DNA from 2 places in the Turicibacter sp. GALT-G1 genome. Region 1 is predicted to be linked to the other one. Evidence: a T-box and tRNA genes for the amino acid it is inferred to sense, from the RefSeq annotation. Region 1 holds a T-box; the other holds one or more tRNA genes.
The links. A T-box is a leader RNA that pairs with one kind of tRNA and senses whether it is charged. The one in region 1 lies ahead of NEH74_RS05045 (glycine--tRNA ligase), so its partner is inferred to be a tRNA-Gly.
Positions count from the first base shown of each region.

Region 2: it encodes a tRNA-Gly, which carries the amino acid that the T-box ahead of NEH74_RS05045 (glycine--tRNA ligase) is inferred to sense. The anticodon was not compared.

Region 1 is NZ_JAMQUS010000026.1:10,602-18,535, forward strand. It holds gene NEH74_RS05000 (YabP/YqfC family sporulation protein) at 205-474, shown strand; gene NEH74_RS05005 (sporulation protein YqfD) at 467-1,597, shown strand; gene NEH74_RS05010 (PhoH family protein) at 1,610-2,578, shown strand; gene ybeY (rRNA maturation RNase YbeY) at 2,594-3,067, shown strand; gene NEH74_RS05020 (diacylglycerol kinase family protein) at 3,045-3,431, shown strand; gene cdd (cytidine deaminase) at 3,446-3,850, shown strand; gene era (GTPase Era) at 3,850-4,758, shown strand; gene NEH74_RS05035 (YqzL family protein) at 4,871-5,029, shown strand; gene recO (DNA repair protein RecO) at 5,031-5,771, shown strand; T-box leader at 5,986-6,163, shown strand; gene NEH74_RS05045 (glycine--tRNA ligase) at 6,242-7,615, shown strand; gene dnaG (DNA primase) at 7,679-7,934, shown strand, end outside.
Region 2 is NZ_JAMQUS010000058.1:9,023-16,956, reverse strand. It holds tRNA gene NEH74_RS10455 (tRNA-Arg) at 481-557, opposite strand; tRNA gene NEH74_RS10450 (tRNA-Leu) at 599-684, opposite strand; tRNA gene NEH74_RS10445 (tRNA-Gly) at 721-794, opposite strand; tRNA gene NEH74_RS10440 (tRNA-Pro) at 804-880, opposite strand; tRNA gene NEH74_RS10435 (tRNA-Asp) at 891-966, opposite strand; tRNA gene NEH74_RS10430 (tRNA-Glu) at 974-1,050, opposite strand; tRNA gene NEH74_RS10425 (tRNA-Ser) at 1,082-1,172, opposite strand; gene NEH74_RS10420 (M23 family metallopeptidase) at 1,309-2,268, opposite strand; gene NEH74_RS10415 (histidinol-phosphatase) at 2,336-3,115, opposite strand; gene fabZ (3-hydroxyacyl-ACP dehydratase FabZ) at 3,576-4,001, opposite strand; gene fabF (beta-ketoacyl-ACP synthase II) at 4,048-5,286, opposite strand; gene fabG (3-oxoacyl-[acyl-carrier-protein] reductase) at 5,305-6,048, opposite strand; gene fabD (ACP S-malonyltransferase) at 6,061-6,990, opposite strand; gene fabK (enoyl-[acyl-carrier-protein] reductase FabK) at 7,011-7,934, opposite strand, start outside.

The sequences.
Region 1 (7,934 bases):
AAAAATCGATTCTCTTTAGAGAATCGATTTTTTTATTCTAATTAAATCAGTAATATATTGGTAGTGTATCTAAATTTAGAGTAAAAATGGCGGCTTCATGTAGTTTATCAAAAGCATTTTTAAGTAAATGTTCATATTCCAAGGTGTCATCTCATACAATCTTATGAGTATAAGAAGAGTTAAGACAAAAACGATGGTGATAGAATGGAAATGATTAATAAGGTTGAATCATTAATCTTTAAGCAAGCCTTGAGTTATCCTCTTATTCAACTCATACAGAATAAAAGCGTCATTGTCAATGATCGTTGTACGGTAGAGAATTTTACAGAGGAATCTTGTATTTTGAAGACCCCAGATAACCGCTATGTGATTTTTGGGGTGAACTTACGTATTAAAGAGTATGGTGATTTAGTCATTCGAATTGAAAGTGATGGGATAAAAAAAATAGAAATAGTCGGTGATATGGATGAATAATAAATGGTTAAGTATCTTTATAACAAAAGTACAAATTATAGTGCCTTCTATGACAGAAGTCACCCAGCTCAGGCGTCAAAATATAATGATTTATGGGGTGAAAAAACATGAAGATGGCTATTTGGTTACAATTCGAAAGGATGTAGCCAAACAGCTTGAAACTCGTTATCCGATTGTGACAGAGTTATCGATTTATCCTGCCATCTTGAAAATTATTGTTCCCATTGTCGCTTTAACGTGTGTATTAATGATTTTGATGAATAAACATACAATTGGTTATCGAATTAATGGGAATTTAAATACTCAAGAACAACAAGAGTTAGAGGCATTACTTGAGCCTCATTTTAATCAGGTTGGACCATTTCACTTTTTAAAAAGTGAGGTTGAAGATATAAAAACTGAACTTGAAGCGTATTATAATGAATATGTTTGGATAAATATTTATCGCAAAGGAACAGATATCGTTTTCGATGTTTATAATACACCAGTAGATGAGCGTGATGATTTAGACACTTATTCCGACACGCTATATGCGAAGCGTTCAGGGATCATTAAAAATTATAAAGTTTCAAGTTGCCGGGTGTTAGTTGAACAAAACCAGCTCGTTAAAGAAGGAGATCCATTAGTTACTTGCTATGTCGAGCAACCGTATACAACTGAAATTATACCTATTGAAGATACCGCTAAAGGAGAAGTTTGGGCAGATACCTGGTATGAAGTTAATGTGACGGCGGAAAAAGTTGATGTACAAGAAGGTTTTACAGCTAACAAACAAACTACTTATGTTCTCTATCTGGGTGGAATGGAGTTTAACTTTCTTTCACAAGAGATTGCTTATGAGAAGTATGAAGAAGTGACAAAAGAGTACAATCCATTCTTTTTTATGGAAGAATCTCCCCTTTATTTAGAAAAAAGACAATATTATGAAAAACGTGATATAATGAGAGTAAATACTTCTGAAGAATTAAAGGCAAATCTTCTGACACTTGTTAAAAATAAATTTAAACAAGAGACAGATGGGGAGTTTATCATTAAGAATTTGGAGATAATATCAGAAGAAGAGACAGAGACACAATTTATTTATAAGTGTCATCTGACAATATACGAAAATATTGCATATTAGAGGAGCTGAATTATGAGTAAAGACCCTATTAAAATACCTGCAGTGTTTGAAACTATTGATGAGACAATCTCAGTTGTTGGACATCATGATAAACATTTAAAAATCTTTGAAGATTACTACAATGTCGAAATTTCATTACGAGGCGATCAGTTGTATTTATTCGGTGATGAGAAAAAAGCCGAAATTATTCGTCAAGTGTTATTAGCACTTGTGGAGTTACATCGTAAAGGAAAAGAAATTACAGAACGTGATGTGTTATATGCAATAAAAATGAATGAACAGCATCGTTTAGGTGAATTAGAATCACTCTTTGATGAGCGTTATAAAATTATCAAAACGATTCAAGGAAAAACCATCTATGCTAAAACATTCAATCAAAAAGAATATTATCGTAAAATTCAAGACAATGACCTTGTTTTTGGAATTGGACCAGCCGGGACCGGAAAAACTTATTTAGCGGTTGTGATTGGTGTTGCGTTACTTAAAAAGAATATTGTTCGTAAAATCATCTTAACGCGTCCAGTCGTTGAAGCGGGAGAAAACCTTGGATTTTTACCAGGAGATTTAAAAGAAAAGGTTGACCCATATTTACGTCCGCTATATGATGCATTATATGATGTACTAGGTCTGGAACAAACAGAAAAAATGATTGAACGTGGAATTATTGAGATTGCGCCACTTGCTTATATGCGTGGTCGTACCCTTGAAGATGCGTATATCATTTTAGATGAAGCACAAAATACAACGAAACAGCAAATGAAAATGTTCTTAACGCGTTTAGGATTTAATTCTAAGATGGTAGTCACAGGTGATGAGACTCAGATTGACTTACCTAAACCAGTAAAATCAGGTTTAAAACATGCAAAAGAAATTTTATCAGATGTAAAAGGAATTGAATTTGTTCAATTCGAAACAGTTGACGTTGTTCGTCATACGCTTGTTCAAAAAATTATTGAAAGCTATGAAAAGACTGGTGAGTAAAAAGGAGTAACAGATATGGGAGTAGATATCCAATTTTATAATCAAACGAGTGAGTCGGTTGAGACTTATGAAGCAATGATTACAACAGTAGTTAATGAAACGATTAAACAAGAAAATTTGACAAATGAGATGTTAGAGTGCAGTTTTATCTTCGTTGATAATGAGCAAATTCGTGAGATTAATGCGAACTACCGTCAAAAAGATGCCGTAACAGATGTTATTACGTTTGCTATTGAAGATGAAATGCCGGGAGAAATTAAAATTCAAGGAATTCCAATGCCTCGAATGCTTGGAGATGTTTTTATTTCTTTACCAAGAACACGTGAGCAAGCTGAGCGTTATGGACATTCATTTGAACGTGAGTTAAGTTTCCTTGCTGTTCATGGATGCCTTCATTTGTTAGGTTATGATCATATAGAGCCAGAAGAAGAGAAAATCATGTTTGGTAAACAGGAGGATGTCTTAAATGCGCTCGGAATTCGACGTTAAAGAGGAACATTCCGTTAAAGCATTAATAAAATCTTTTCAACATGCTTTTTGTGGTATCTTGACATCGTTTGTAATAGGGCGTAATATAAAGGTCCACTATATAGCAGCTTTGGCTGCTATTTTAGGTGGCCTTTATTTTGGTATTAGTAAAGTAGAGTTTCTAATTATTCTACTCGTTAGTACACAAGTCATCTGTTTAGAAATGGTGAATACTGCTATTGAAAGAACGGTTGATTTAGTGACAGTTGAATATCATCTTTATGCTAAAATTGCAAAGGATATTGCCGCAGGAGCGGTTCTTGTCGCAGCTATTTTTGCGACAATTATTGGAGGAATTATTTTTCTTCCATATATATTTAAATAGTAGGTGAAGAGTTTATGAAAGAAATGTACGCAGACTTAATCGCAGCAGCAAAGGAAGCTTATAAAAATGCTTATGCACCTTATTCTAAATTCTCAGTAGGGGCAGCCTTAAAATTAAAAGATGGAAGTATTATTAATGGAGCAAACATTGAAAATGCTTCATATGGATTAACAAATTGTGCAGAGCGTTCTGCTTTATTTACAGCTTTTACAAAAGGTTATCGTCGTGACGATATTGAAGCGATTGCTGTTGTTGCTAATACAGATCGTCCAATTTCACCTTGTGGGGCTTGTCGTCAAGTGATTAGTGAGTTAATGCCACAAGATGCACAAGTGATTTTATTAAGTAACAAAGACGAAATCAAAACATACACAGTCGCACAATTATTACCATATTCATTCACATCGGAGGATCTATAATGACTAATGCAACATTTAAATCAGGATTTGTTTCTATCATAGGGCGTCCTAATGTTGGGAAATCAACATTCTTAAACAAAGTTTTAGGGAAAAAAATCGCCATTATGAGTGATAAACCACAAACGACACGAAATAAAATTCAAGGAGTTATTACAGATAACGATTCGCAAACGATTTTTATCGATACACCAGGAATTCATAAACCGAAGCATGAGTTAGGGAAGTTTATGACTGATTTAGCGATTGGAACATTAAATGAAGTAGATGCAGTTATGTTTATGGTAAATGCAACTGAAAAGTTAGGTCGCGGAGATCAATTCATTTTAGAGCATTTAAAATCAGTTAAGCAACCAGTTTTTTTAGTTATCAATAAAATTGATTTAATTACAAAAGAAGAATTATTAACAGTGATTGCGACTTTCCGTGATCAGCATGACTTTGCGGGTATTATTCCAATTTCAGCGATGACAGGAGAAAATATCGATACTTTACTTTCTGTTATCAAAGAAGAGTTGCCAGAAGGACCACAATTCTACCCATCAGATCATATTACGGATCATCCAGAACGTTTCATTATTTCAGAATTAATTCGTGAGAAAGTATTGCATTTAACACATGAAGAAGTGCCACATTCAGTAGCTGTTGTTATTGATAAAATTGAAAAAGTAGATGGGAAAAATGTCATTGATGTGATGGCAACGATTGTTGTAGAGCGTCCATCTCAAAAAGGAATCCTAATTGGTAAAGGTGGAAAGATGTTAAAAGACATCGGGACATTAGCTCGTAAAGATATCGTTAAATTATTAGGAACAAAAATCTACTTAGAATTATGGGTAAAAGTTCAAAAAGATTGGCGTAATAAAAAATTATATCTAAATGACTTTGGATATAGTGAAAAAGAATACTAATTCGACTTTTTAAGACAAAATTAAATTGGAATTATCATAGATTTTCTCTTCTTAGCCATACTAATGTATAGGGGCTAAAAATAATAGCGAAGCTAGTAAGAAGGGATCATACATGAATAGTCTAGAATGGGAAGTCTTTAAACGTACAGGAAAAATTGATCACTATTTGTTAATGAAAGAATCAGATAAGTTAGCGATAGACAATATAAATACTGAGTTCTCAGAAGAGATTGCTAATGTAAAGCCTGCTAAAGTTACAGAGGAGGAGTAGCGTGGCAATTGATGTTGAAGGAATTATATTGAAGAGCTTTAACTATGGAGAACACCATAAAATTGTTAAAGTTCTGACGGAGAATCAGGGGGTTATTGGCGTTTTTGTACAAAACGCCAATAAAGTTAATACAAAAAAAAGTGCACTCGTCCAGCCATTGACTTGTGCACGTTTTAATTTAAAGCCCTCAACAAATGCCAATAGCGATCTATATTATGTTTATAGTGGAGACGTTATTGATTATTATTTAAATGTAAAGTTAGATTATGAAAATATAGCTTATTTTTATTTTATGATTGAATTAATTTTAAAAGGGATGGCTGAATCTGAGTACAGTTCGTATGTTTATCGTATGTTGAAAAATTTCTTAGATGCAGCTGAACAAGGTTATTCAGCTTATTTATTAAGTATAATTTTTCAACTTAAAATGATGCCTATTATTGGCATTGAACCTGTAATGGATTGCTGTGCTGTGTGTAGAAGTACAGAACATATCGCAACACTGAGTGTACGCCAAGGAGGATTAGTTTGTGCTAAGTGTTATCACCCAGCAGAACCTATTTTAATTGATGCTCCCCTTATTCCAATTGTTCGTGCACTGTATAAGGTTGATATTAATCATTTACCTGAGGTTGAATTAGAAGAAGAATTGTTGAAACCAATTGAGCAATTTTTAGATGCCTATTATGATTCATATGCTGGTTTACATCTTCAGACTAAGAAATTTATGAAAGAAATTTAAAGAAGAGCGAATTTGCTCTTCTTTTTCTACTTTATATTTGAAAAGCATAATAGAAAGTAGAAAGAGTCATGTTGTATAAATTATCTTTATGTATGAATTTTAATAAATGTGTGATTATTAGTTGTAATTATTGTTTTTTTGCCGTCGTTTTTCGTATTTTTGTATATTGTCTTTTAACTATTGATATACTATAATGGTAGTAGTATAATGCAATATTTATGTGAAGACGAAGAGTAGTACTTTTGAACATTTGAATGGCAGCGAGTCTGGGAAGGTGGGAGCCAGATTTCAAGGTCTTAAGGAAGGGAACTTTTGAGCATAGTTAACAAAGTGGTAAAATCATAGGATTTTACAAATAGGGTGGAACCGCGGGAATAACTCTCGTCCCTATGCTCGTGGCATAGGTATGGGAGTTTTTATTTTCTCTATGTTCACGAGACCAGAATTTTGTTAAGTGAAGGAGCGTTAAAATGAGTCAAGTAACAATGGAAAAAATCGTAAATATGTGTAAAACACAAGGATTCGTTTACCAAGGAAGCGAAATTTATGGAGGATTAGCAAATACTTGGGATTATGGGCCGTTAGGTGTGGAATTAAAAAATAACGTGAAAAAAGCTTGGTGGAAAAAATTTATCCAAGAGTCACCATATAATGTGGGGTTAGATAGTGCCATCTTAATGAATCCTCAAACTTGGGTTGCATCAGGGCACGTTGGAGGATTTAGTGATCCTTTAATGGACTGTAAAGCATGTAAGAGTCGTCACCGTGCAGATAAATTAATCGAAGATCATGGAGACGATATCGTAGCTGATGGATGGACAGAAGAGCAAATGATGGCTTATATTCGTGAGCACAATATTGCATGTCCAGACTGTGGAGCTCATGACTTTACAGATATTCGTCAATTTGAATTAATGTTTAAAACACACATGGGAGTTGTTTCAGACGATAAATCAGCTGTTTATTTACGTCCAGAAACAGCACAAGGAATCTTCGTTAATTTCAAAAATGTTCAACGTACTAGCCGTAAAAAAATTCCATTTGGAATTGGACAAATCGGGAAATCATTCCGTAACGAAATTACACCAGGAAACTTTACATTCCGTACACGTGAATTCGAACAAATGGAATTAGAATTCTTCTGTAAACCAGGTGAAGATGGACAATGGTATGAGTTCTGGAAACAATATTGCTGGAATTGGTTGGTAAATTTAGGAATGAATCCAGAACATATTCGTCAACGTGAACATTCACCAGAAGAATTAAGTCACTACAGTAACGGAACATCAGATATCGAGTACCGTTTCCCATTTGGTTGGGGAGAGTTATGGGGAGTTGCCAACCGTACTGACTTCGACTTAAAAGCACATATGAAAGAATCAGGAGCAAACTTCGAATATCAAGATCCAACAACAAATGAAAAATATGTACCATACTGTATTGAACCATCAGTAGGAGCAGACCGTGTGACATTAGCGTTCTTAATTGATGCTTATGAAGAAGAAACGTTAGAAAATGGAGAAACACGTGAAGTTTTAAAATTTCACCCAGCTTTAGCTCCTTACAAAGTGGCGGTCTTACCATTAGTTAAGAAATTGAATGAACAATCATTAGAAGTGTTTGCAGAATTATCTAAACATATGATGGTTGATTATGATGAAGCGGGAACAATCGGTAAACGTTATCGTCGTCAAGATGCAATTGGAACACCATTCTGTGTCACATTCGACTATGATTCATTAGAAGATAAAAAAGTAACAGTTCGTCATCGTGATACAATGGAACAAGAACGTGTAGCAATCGATGAATTAGTTGAGTACATTACTTCAAAAATTCAATTTTAATTTCTACATAAAGTTGCTTTAAAATTTTAAAATTAAGACATTATAGGAGAGAGGGTGAACACGATGGGAAAGGGTCGAATTCCACAAGAATTATTTGATGAAGTCGTAGAAAAAAGTGATATCGTTGATGTCATTAGTGACTATGTACAATTGAGTAAAGCTGGGAAGAATTATAAAGGTTTATGTCCTTTCCATGGGGAAAATACCCCCTCTTTTGTCGTGTCACCAGATAAAGGAATCTATAAGTGCTTTGGTTGTGGAGAAGGAGGAAACGTCGTTTCGTTCGTCTCTTCACTTGAAGCTATTTCATATCCACAAG
Region 2 (7,934 bases), on a different contig from region 1:
TAGAAAAATAATCATTTTAGAGGTCACTATTGATTACTTTTAAACTCTGCTCACTATCTCAATACACAACTTATTACTTCGTTTAGTGTTTCAAACATCTGATGTTTCAAATTAATTTCTCTGAACTTCAAGCTACTCTTCAAATTTTGAAAACTAAGCTGCTATTTTTAACACACATAATAAGTTCGTATACTATTATTCCTATTGAAAAAGAATTAATAATAAAATATAGCATTTAACGAAATCCCTTGAGATATTGTAACTTTTATCGCTTCAAATCACTTAGCTCATAATTCAAAACTAATTAAATTTAAAAAACCCTAGTAGCTTAGGCTGCTAGGATTTAAAATCAATGACATATTATAGATAAATTGTATTTTTAAGTAAACATAATAAATAAAAACGACTACCTAAATGTTATACATTCGTATACAAGAAATAAAAAAAGAGTTCCTTCGAACTCATTATTATCTGTTATTATGGCGCGCCCAAGAGGAGTCGAACCCCTAACCTTTTGATCCGTAGTCAAACGCTCTATCCAATTGAGCTATGGGCGCTGTTTATGCTATTCTTGATGATGTTGATTAGACATTCATTATGGTGCGGCCGAGAGGACTCGAACCTCCACAGGATTGCTCCTACCAGCCCCTCAAGCTGGCGCGTCTACCATTCCGCCACGACCGCATACAGCTTATTCATGGCACATCACAATGAAATTAATGGAGCGGGTGAAGAGAATCGAACTCTCACAGTCAGCTTGGAAGGCTGAAGTTCTACCATTAAACTACACCCGCTTATTCGAATGGTCGGGAAGACAGGATTCGAACCTGCGACCCCCTGGTCCCAAACCAGGTGCTCTACCAAGCTGAGCCACTTCCCGTTTTTTAAAATGGCGGTCCAGACGGGAATCGAACCCGCGATCTCCTGCGTGACAGGCAGGCATGTTAACCGCTACACCACTGGACCTTTTGAATGGTGACCCGTACGGGATTCGAACCCGTGTATGCATGCGTGAAAGGCATGTGTGTTAAACCGCTTCACCAACGGGCCATACTTTTAATTCACCAATTCATTTTTATAATGGCGGAGCAGGAGGGATTTGAACCCTCGCGCCGGTTGCCCGACCTATACCCTTAGCAGGGGCACCTCTTCAGCCACTTGAGTACTGCTCCATTTTGTTTTTTTTCTTGTCGTCCCTGACGACTTCTATATAATATCATGCTCTACAAATAGAGTCAACACTTTTTACAAACTTTTTTTTATTTTATTAAAAAAAGCAGTAATATACACATATTACTGCCCTCTTTATTATTGTTTTTCTTTTTCCCAACGTCTTAGATGTGGGTAAGGATTAAAGGCCCATTCGCAACGTCCGTCATATTTATATAGACCAAAATGTAAATGTGGTGGGAACTTTCCGCTTGTCCCCTCCTTACCATAACCTGTACTTCCTACATATCCGATGACTTGTCCAGGTTCTACAATATCTCCTTCTTTTAAATCTCCTTCGAAACCTTGTAGGTGGGCATAGTATTGATAAGTATTATAAATATCTCTAATCCCAATTCGGTATCCGCCATAATCATTCCATCCCATTATTTCTACTACGCCATATGCAGTCGATAAAACAGGAGTTGAATAACATGCAAAGATATCTATTCCTTCATGAGATCTTGCTCCCCCCCAGCTTCGAGCAGCTCCGTAGTTATCTTGAAAACTATAACTATAACGCTTTGAAACTGGTAATGATCGCTTATCTAACACTATCGTATCAAAATGTTCAAATAAACTAGCAATTTCTTTGATGACCATAACTGCTTGTTCTTTTTGATAGTAGGCTTCTATTGCGCCTTCAAAGTCATCGAATGATCTTAAGTATTCGACCATCGTATACATAACATCATGTTCATTATTAATATCTGCTACACCATCTCCATCACCATCTTTAGCAATTCCACCAAAAAGATTAATTGTATAGCTGTCATTATCATAATAATATGGATTCTCAGGTCCTGACCAGCGTTCATTAATCATACAGATGGAAATAGTATCGTACTTTAAATCCTTGCATTCTTCTCTAAATTTATAAATATTTCTTTCATACTGATCAACTGCAGCAATTTCATACCAGGGAACTCCTGAGGCTAATTCATAGTCTTTATACATTTTCATTCTAGCTTCATGATTACTATCATCCGCATTAGCAATGATACTAGGTAATACTATCATGACAAGTGATAAACTCATTATTAGAAATCTACGTTTCATGTCGTCCACCCATTTCTAGCCTTAATTTAAAGTACATTAATAAAAAGGGGCCGACTAGAAGCTAAGATTATTGATAATCACTAATTATGTTTAAGTTTAAGTTGATTGCCATTTGGCTTGCATTAGAAACATATTCATCATTAATATTTGATGGATGATGGGCATCTGAGTTAATCAATACAGGTATTTGTTTATCAGCAACTAGCTTCCAAAATTTCATATGTGGATAAGGGTATCTTTTTCCATCACTGTATTCTTGAATTCCTCGGCGTAAACCGTTGGCATTAAATTCGAGGGGCGTCTGGTATCTATTCGCTGCCTCAATAATGATGTTACTAGCTTGTTCACAATTATCATCCCATTCCATATTATTAAGAAACATTAAATCTGGGTGTGCGACAAAAGCGAAATAGCCAGTAGCTAGTGCCTGTTCAATTGATTTAGCATATTCGATATACTGGATTGTATTTTCAAGGAAGTATGTATTAATATATTTTTTTTGGTCAGATACATAAATGTGTTGTCCTAATACAAGATAGTCAATTCCCTTTTCATTAATTAACTGTTCATAGTATGCTGATTTTCGAGAATCGTATTCAATTTCTAGTCCAATACGTAGTTGAATTTGATTTTTAAATTGTTCTTTTAATTTTTTCATTGTTTCGATGTATTCATCTAATTCAGAATATTTCATTCTTAATCCAAAGCGATCGTCTGGATATGGCGCATGATCTGAAAATCCTAATGTACTAAATCCTGCATTAATAGCTTCTTGGATATATTCAATATCTTCGCCACCTGCATGTTGGCAACGTTTTGTATGTGTGTGAAAGTTCGTTTTAATCATATTTTATTCCCCCCGAAATATTTTTAATATGATGTTCCGTAAATCCAAAGTTGTAAAATTAAGAAGATACATAGGAAAAATGTACAGAATGCTGTTCCTATGAAGCCTAGTTTTTCATGGTTATTACTATATAGATAGTAACAAAGTGCACTAATGATTAGCCAAAAGACAATGAAATACATTGTCATTCCTAATCCACTAATAATTAATAATATGAGTGTAATGATAATATTAATCGCTAATTCAGCCTGAAGTATCCTTTTTTTATTTTTAAAGTTTATTTTTTTGGATTGGATCAGGAAAAAGAATATTCCTATAAATATAACTAATATTAATAATAGTCCTAGTAAGAATGGCATTTTAACACCTACTTTTTTTAGATTTTATTTTATTATAGCAATAATGTTTGTTCAATAATTAAAAAGGGTGTAGAAATTTTAAGTTTTCTACACCCTTTTTATTATCCAATCGCAAAGGTAAGTTCAGCTTCAACGGCTACTTTATCTCCCAGTTTAGCCACTGCTTTACCAACTCCAATACTTCCTTTAACTTTGATGAGTTCAGTTTCTAATGTGAGAACATCACCTGGAATGACTTTTTGACGGAATTTTGCTGATTTGATTCCAGCAAAGTATGCGATTTTTCCCTTGTTATCTTCTAAGCTTAAAATAGCGACTGCTCCGACTTGTGCTAATGCTTCAATAATGAGTACGCCCGGCATGACGTGTTGTTGTGGAAAGTGTCCCATGAATTGCATCTCATTAGCTGAAACACATTTAACTCCTAAAGCACGTTTTCCTGGTTCTAGTTCATCGATTCGATCGATAAGTAAGAATGGATAACGGTGTGGGATAATTTCTTGAATTTGATTGCTATTTAAGACCATTTCTTCACCTTCTTATTTTCCTATATAATATAGAAAGATTTTTTGATTATCCAGCGTATTTTTTAAGGACGATGCATGCATTATGACCACCAAATCCTAATGAGTTAGACATGGCATATTGAATGTCTTGTTTACGTCCTTGATTAGGGACGATATCTAAATTACATTCAGGATCTGGTTGTGAATAGTTAATCGTTCCTGGAACAAATCCATCTTGTAATGATTTAACGGTAATAATAGCTTCAACTGCCCCCGCTGCTCCTAGGAGATGACCTGTGTTTCCTTTAGTTGAACTTAGCATGACTTTTGTATCTTCACCAAAGACTTTCTTAACCCCTAATGTTTCTAGTTTATCGTTTAATGGTGTTGATGTACCATGGGCGTTAATGTAGTCAATATCATCTGCTGATATTTGGGCGTCATTAAGTGCCATTTTAAAGCAGGCTGCTGCTCCGTTTGCTTCAGCATCAGGTGCTGTCATATGGAAGGCATCACAACTTACTCCATATCCGATGATTTCAGCGTAAATAGTTGCCCCGCGTTTCTTAGCGTGCTCATATTCTTCTAATACTAATGCTCCAGCTCCTTCTCCCATAACAAATCCATTACGTTCTGCGTCGAACGGAATTGAGGCACGATTTTTATCAGTTGCTGTTGATAAAGCTTTCATCGATGAGAATCCACCAATTCCAAGTGGTGTAATCGAGGCTTCAGCTCCACCTGTTAACATAATGTCTGCATAACCATCACGAACGTATTTGAATGCTTCTCCAATTGAGTTTGTTCCCGCTGCACAGGCTGTCACAATATCTAAACATGCCCCTTTAGCACCTAACATGATAGCCACGTTACCAGCTGCTAAGTTTCCAATTGCCATTGGGATGAAAAATGGAGAGACGCGTTCATATCCCTTTTTAAGACCTTTTTCTTTTTCATTTTCGATGGTTTCTAACCCACCAATTCCTGAACTTAAGATGATTCCAAAACGGTTAGCATCGATTTCTTCCGGGTTAAGTCTTGCATCTTCGTATGCTTGTTTTGAGGCAATCATCGCTAGTTGGCTAAAACGATCTAAACGTTTTGCTTCTTTTTTATTGATATAATCCTCTACATTAAGGTTTTTAATTTCCCCAGCCAATTTGACTTTGAAGTCCGTTGTATCAAAATGAGTAATTTCATCGATTCCACAAACTCCGTTTTTAATGTTTTCCCACATCGTTTCAACATCATTTCCAACTGGACAAACAGTTCCTAATCCAGTAACTACGACTCTACGTTTACTCATTAATTACACCTTCCTTATTTAAATTGCCATTCCACCGTCAACAACTAAAACTTGACCGGTAATATAGCGCGCTTCATCACTTACTAAAAATGCGACTGAATTGGCGATATCTTCTACTTCCCCTAGTTGTCCTAACGGGATATTTTCTAATACTTTTTCTGTAATTTCTTCTGATAATTTAGCAGTCATATCTGATTTTACATAACCAGGGGCAACAGCATTTACACGAATATTGCGTGATGCAAATTCTTTTGCTAGTGATTTCGTTAATCCGATGACTCCTGCTTTAGAAGCTGCATAGTTAACTTGTCCCACATTCCCGTTGATTCCAACAACTGATGATAAGTTAATAATCACGCCTGAACGCTGTTTTAGAATTGGACGTGTAATACTCTTACATACATTCCATGTTCCTTTTAAGTTCACATCAATAACAGAATCAAATGAATCTTGATCCATTCTCATCATTAGATTATCTGACGTAATTCCGGCATTGTTAATAATGATATCTAAATGACCGAAGTCTTTAATAATTTGTTTTGTCATTGCTTCGACTTCTTCGTAGTTAGCGACGTTTGCTTGATAGATTTGTGCATTCACGCCATATGCTTTCACTGAATTTAATGTTTCTTCTGCTTTTTGGATATTTCCAGCATAGTTAATCGCAACATCGCAACCAAGTGAGGCAAGTTTTGAAGCAATAGCTGCTCCAATTCCACGCGAAGCTCCTGTGACAAGGGCTACTTTTCCGTTTAATTTCATCTGATTCTCCTCCTAGCTATTTAATGCAGCAAGTGTTTTCTGTAGTGAATCCATATCTTCAACGTTTAAGATTTTTACACTTCGATCAATTTTTTTAACAAATCCACTTAATGTTTTTCCAGGACCAATTTCGATGAAGGTATCAACACCGTTTGCTATCATTTGACGAATACTCGCTTCCCATTTCACGCTAGTGGCCATTTGTTGAACCATTAATTCTTTTAAGTTTAAGTCTGTCTGATAATAATCACCAAGTACATTTAAAACAATTGGGGTTTGAGGTTCTTTTAACTCTTTTGATTCTAGTAATTGCCCAAAAGTTTGAGCTGTTTCTTTTAATAAAGACGTATGGAATGGCCCACTTACAGGTAAAACTAAAGCACGTTTTGCTCCATGATTTTTAGCAATTTCACAAGCATACGTCACGGCTTGTGCTTCCCCACCGATGACAATTTGTCCTGGACAGTTTAAGTTAGCGAGCTCAACGATTCCTTTAGATGATGCTTCATCACAGACGGCTTGTGCTTTTTGTAGATCTAATCCTAATAAAGCTGCCATTTTTCCGTTATTTGAAGCAGTCCCCATCAATTCTCCCCTCTTCGCCACAAGTGAAACACCCTCTGTAAAATTGAAGACATGAGCTGCACATAAAGCTGAATATTCTCCTAAGCTAAATCCAGCTACAACATCGGCTTTAATTCCAGCTTCCTTTAATAGAGCTAATGCCATTTGAGAGACAACAAAGATAGCGGGTTGTGTATAAGTGGTTTGATTAATTAACTCTTTTGAATCTTCAAAGCAGATTTCTTTTAAATCGAATGGTAGTAAAGTATTAGCTTCGTCCATTAATCGACGTGCTGTTTCACTTGATTCATAAAATGATTGTCCCATTCCTACATATTGTGACCCTTGTCCTGAAAACAGAAATGCGATTTTTGACATAATCAATTCTCCCTTTATCATTAACCAATTTTTAGATTTTGACTAACTGTTGACGCATGATTGTAGATATCTTCTATAATTTCAGAAACAGTTTGAACTTGTGAAAGCATTCCTGCCACTTGGCCAACCATTACCGAACCACCTTTTGTATCACCTTCAAGGACTGCTTTACGAAGTGAGCCTAAGGTTAAATATTCAAGTTCCTCCGCTGACACTCCTTGTTTTTCAAGCGCAATATATTCACGAGTCATTGAATTTTTTAAACAACGTACTGGAACTCCGACACTACGTCCCGTTACGACGGTATCTGTATCTTTTGCTTTGAGTATTGCTTGTTTGTAGTTATCATGCACTGGGCATTCTTTAGCTGTTAAGAAGCGGGTTCCAATTTGAACACCACATGCACCTAATGCCATAGCAGCAATGAATCCACGTCCATCAGCAATTCCACCTGCAGCGATGACTGGTAAATCAACGGCGTCTACAACTTGGGGAAGAAGTGCCATTGTTGTTAATTCACCTACGTGCCCACCTGATTCCGTTCCTTCGGCAATGATTGCATCAACTCCTAGACGAGCCATACGTTTAGCTAGTGCAACTGAAGGAACAACTGGAATTATTTTAATTCCTGCTTCTTTGAACATAGCGATATATGGACCAGGACTTCCAGCCCCAGTTGTAACAACTTTTACTCCTTCTTCAACGATGACTTTAGCTAAATCATCACAATGTGGATTCATTAGCATTAAGTTAACACCAAAAGGTTTATCTGTTAGTTCTTTACATTTTCTAATTTCACTTTTTAAGCGATCGGCATCCCAACCACCAGAACCAATAATTCCAAGTCCACCTGCATTTGAAACGGCAGCAGCAAGTTCGGCTAAAGAGATGTTCGCCATCCCCCCTTGGATAATTGGATATTTTATATTTAATAAAGTTGTCAA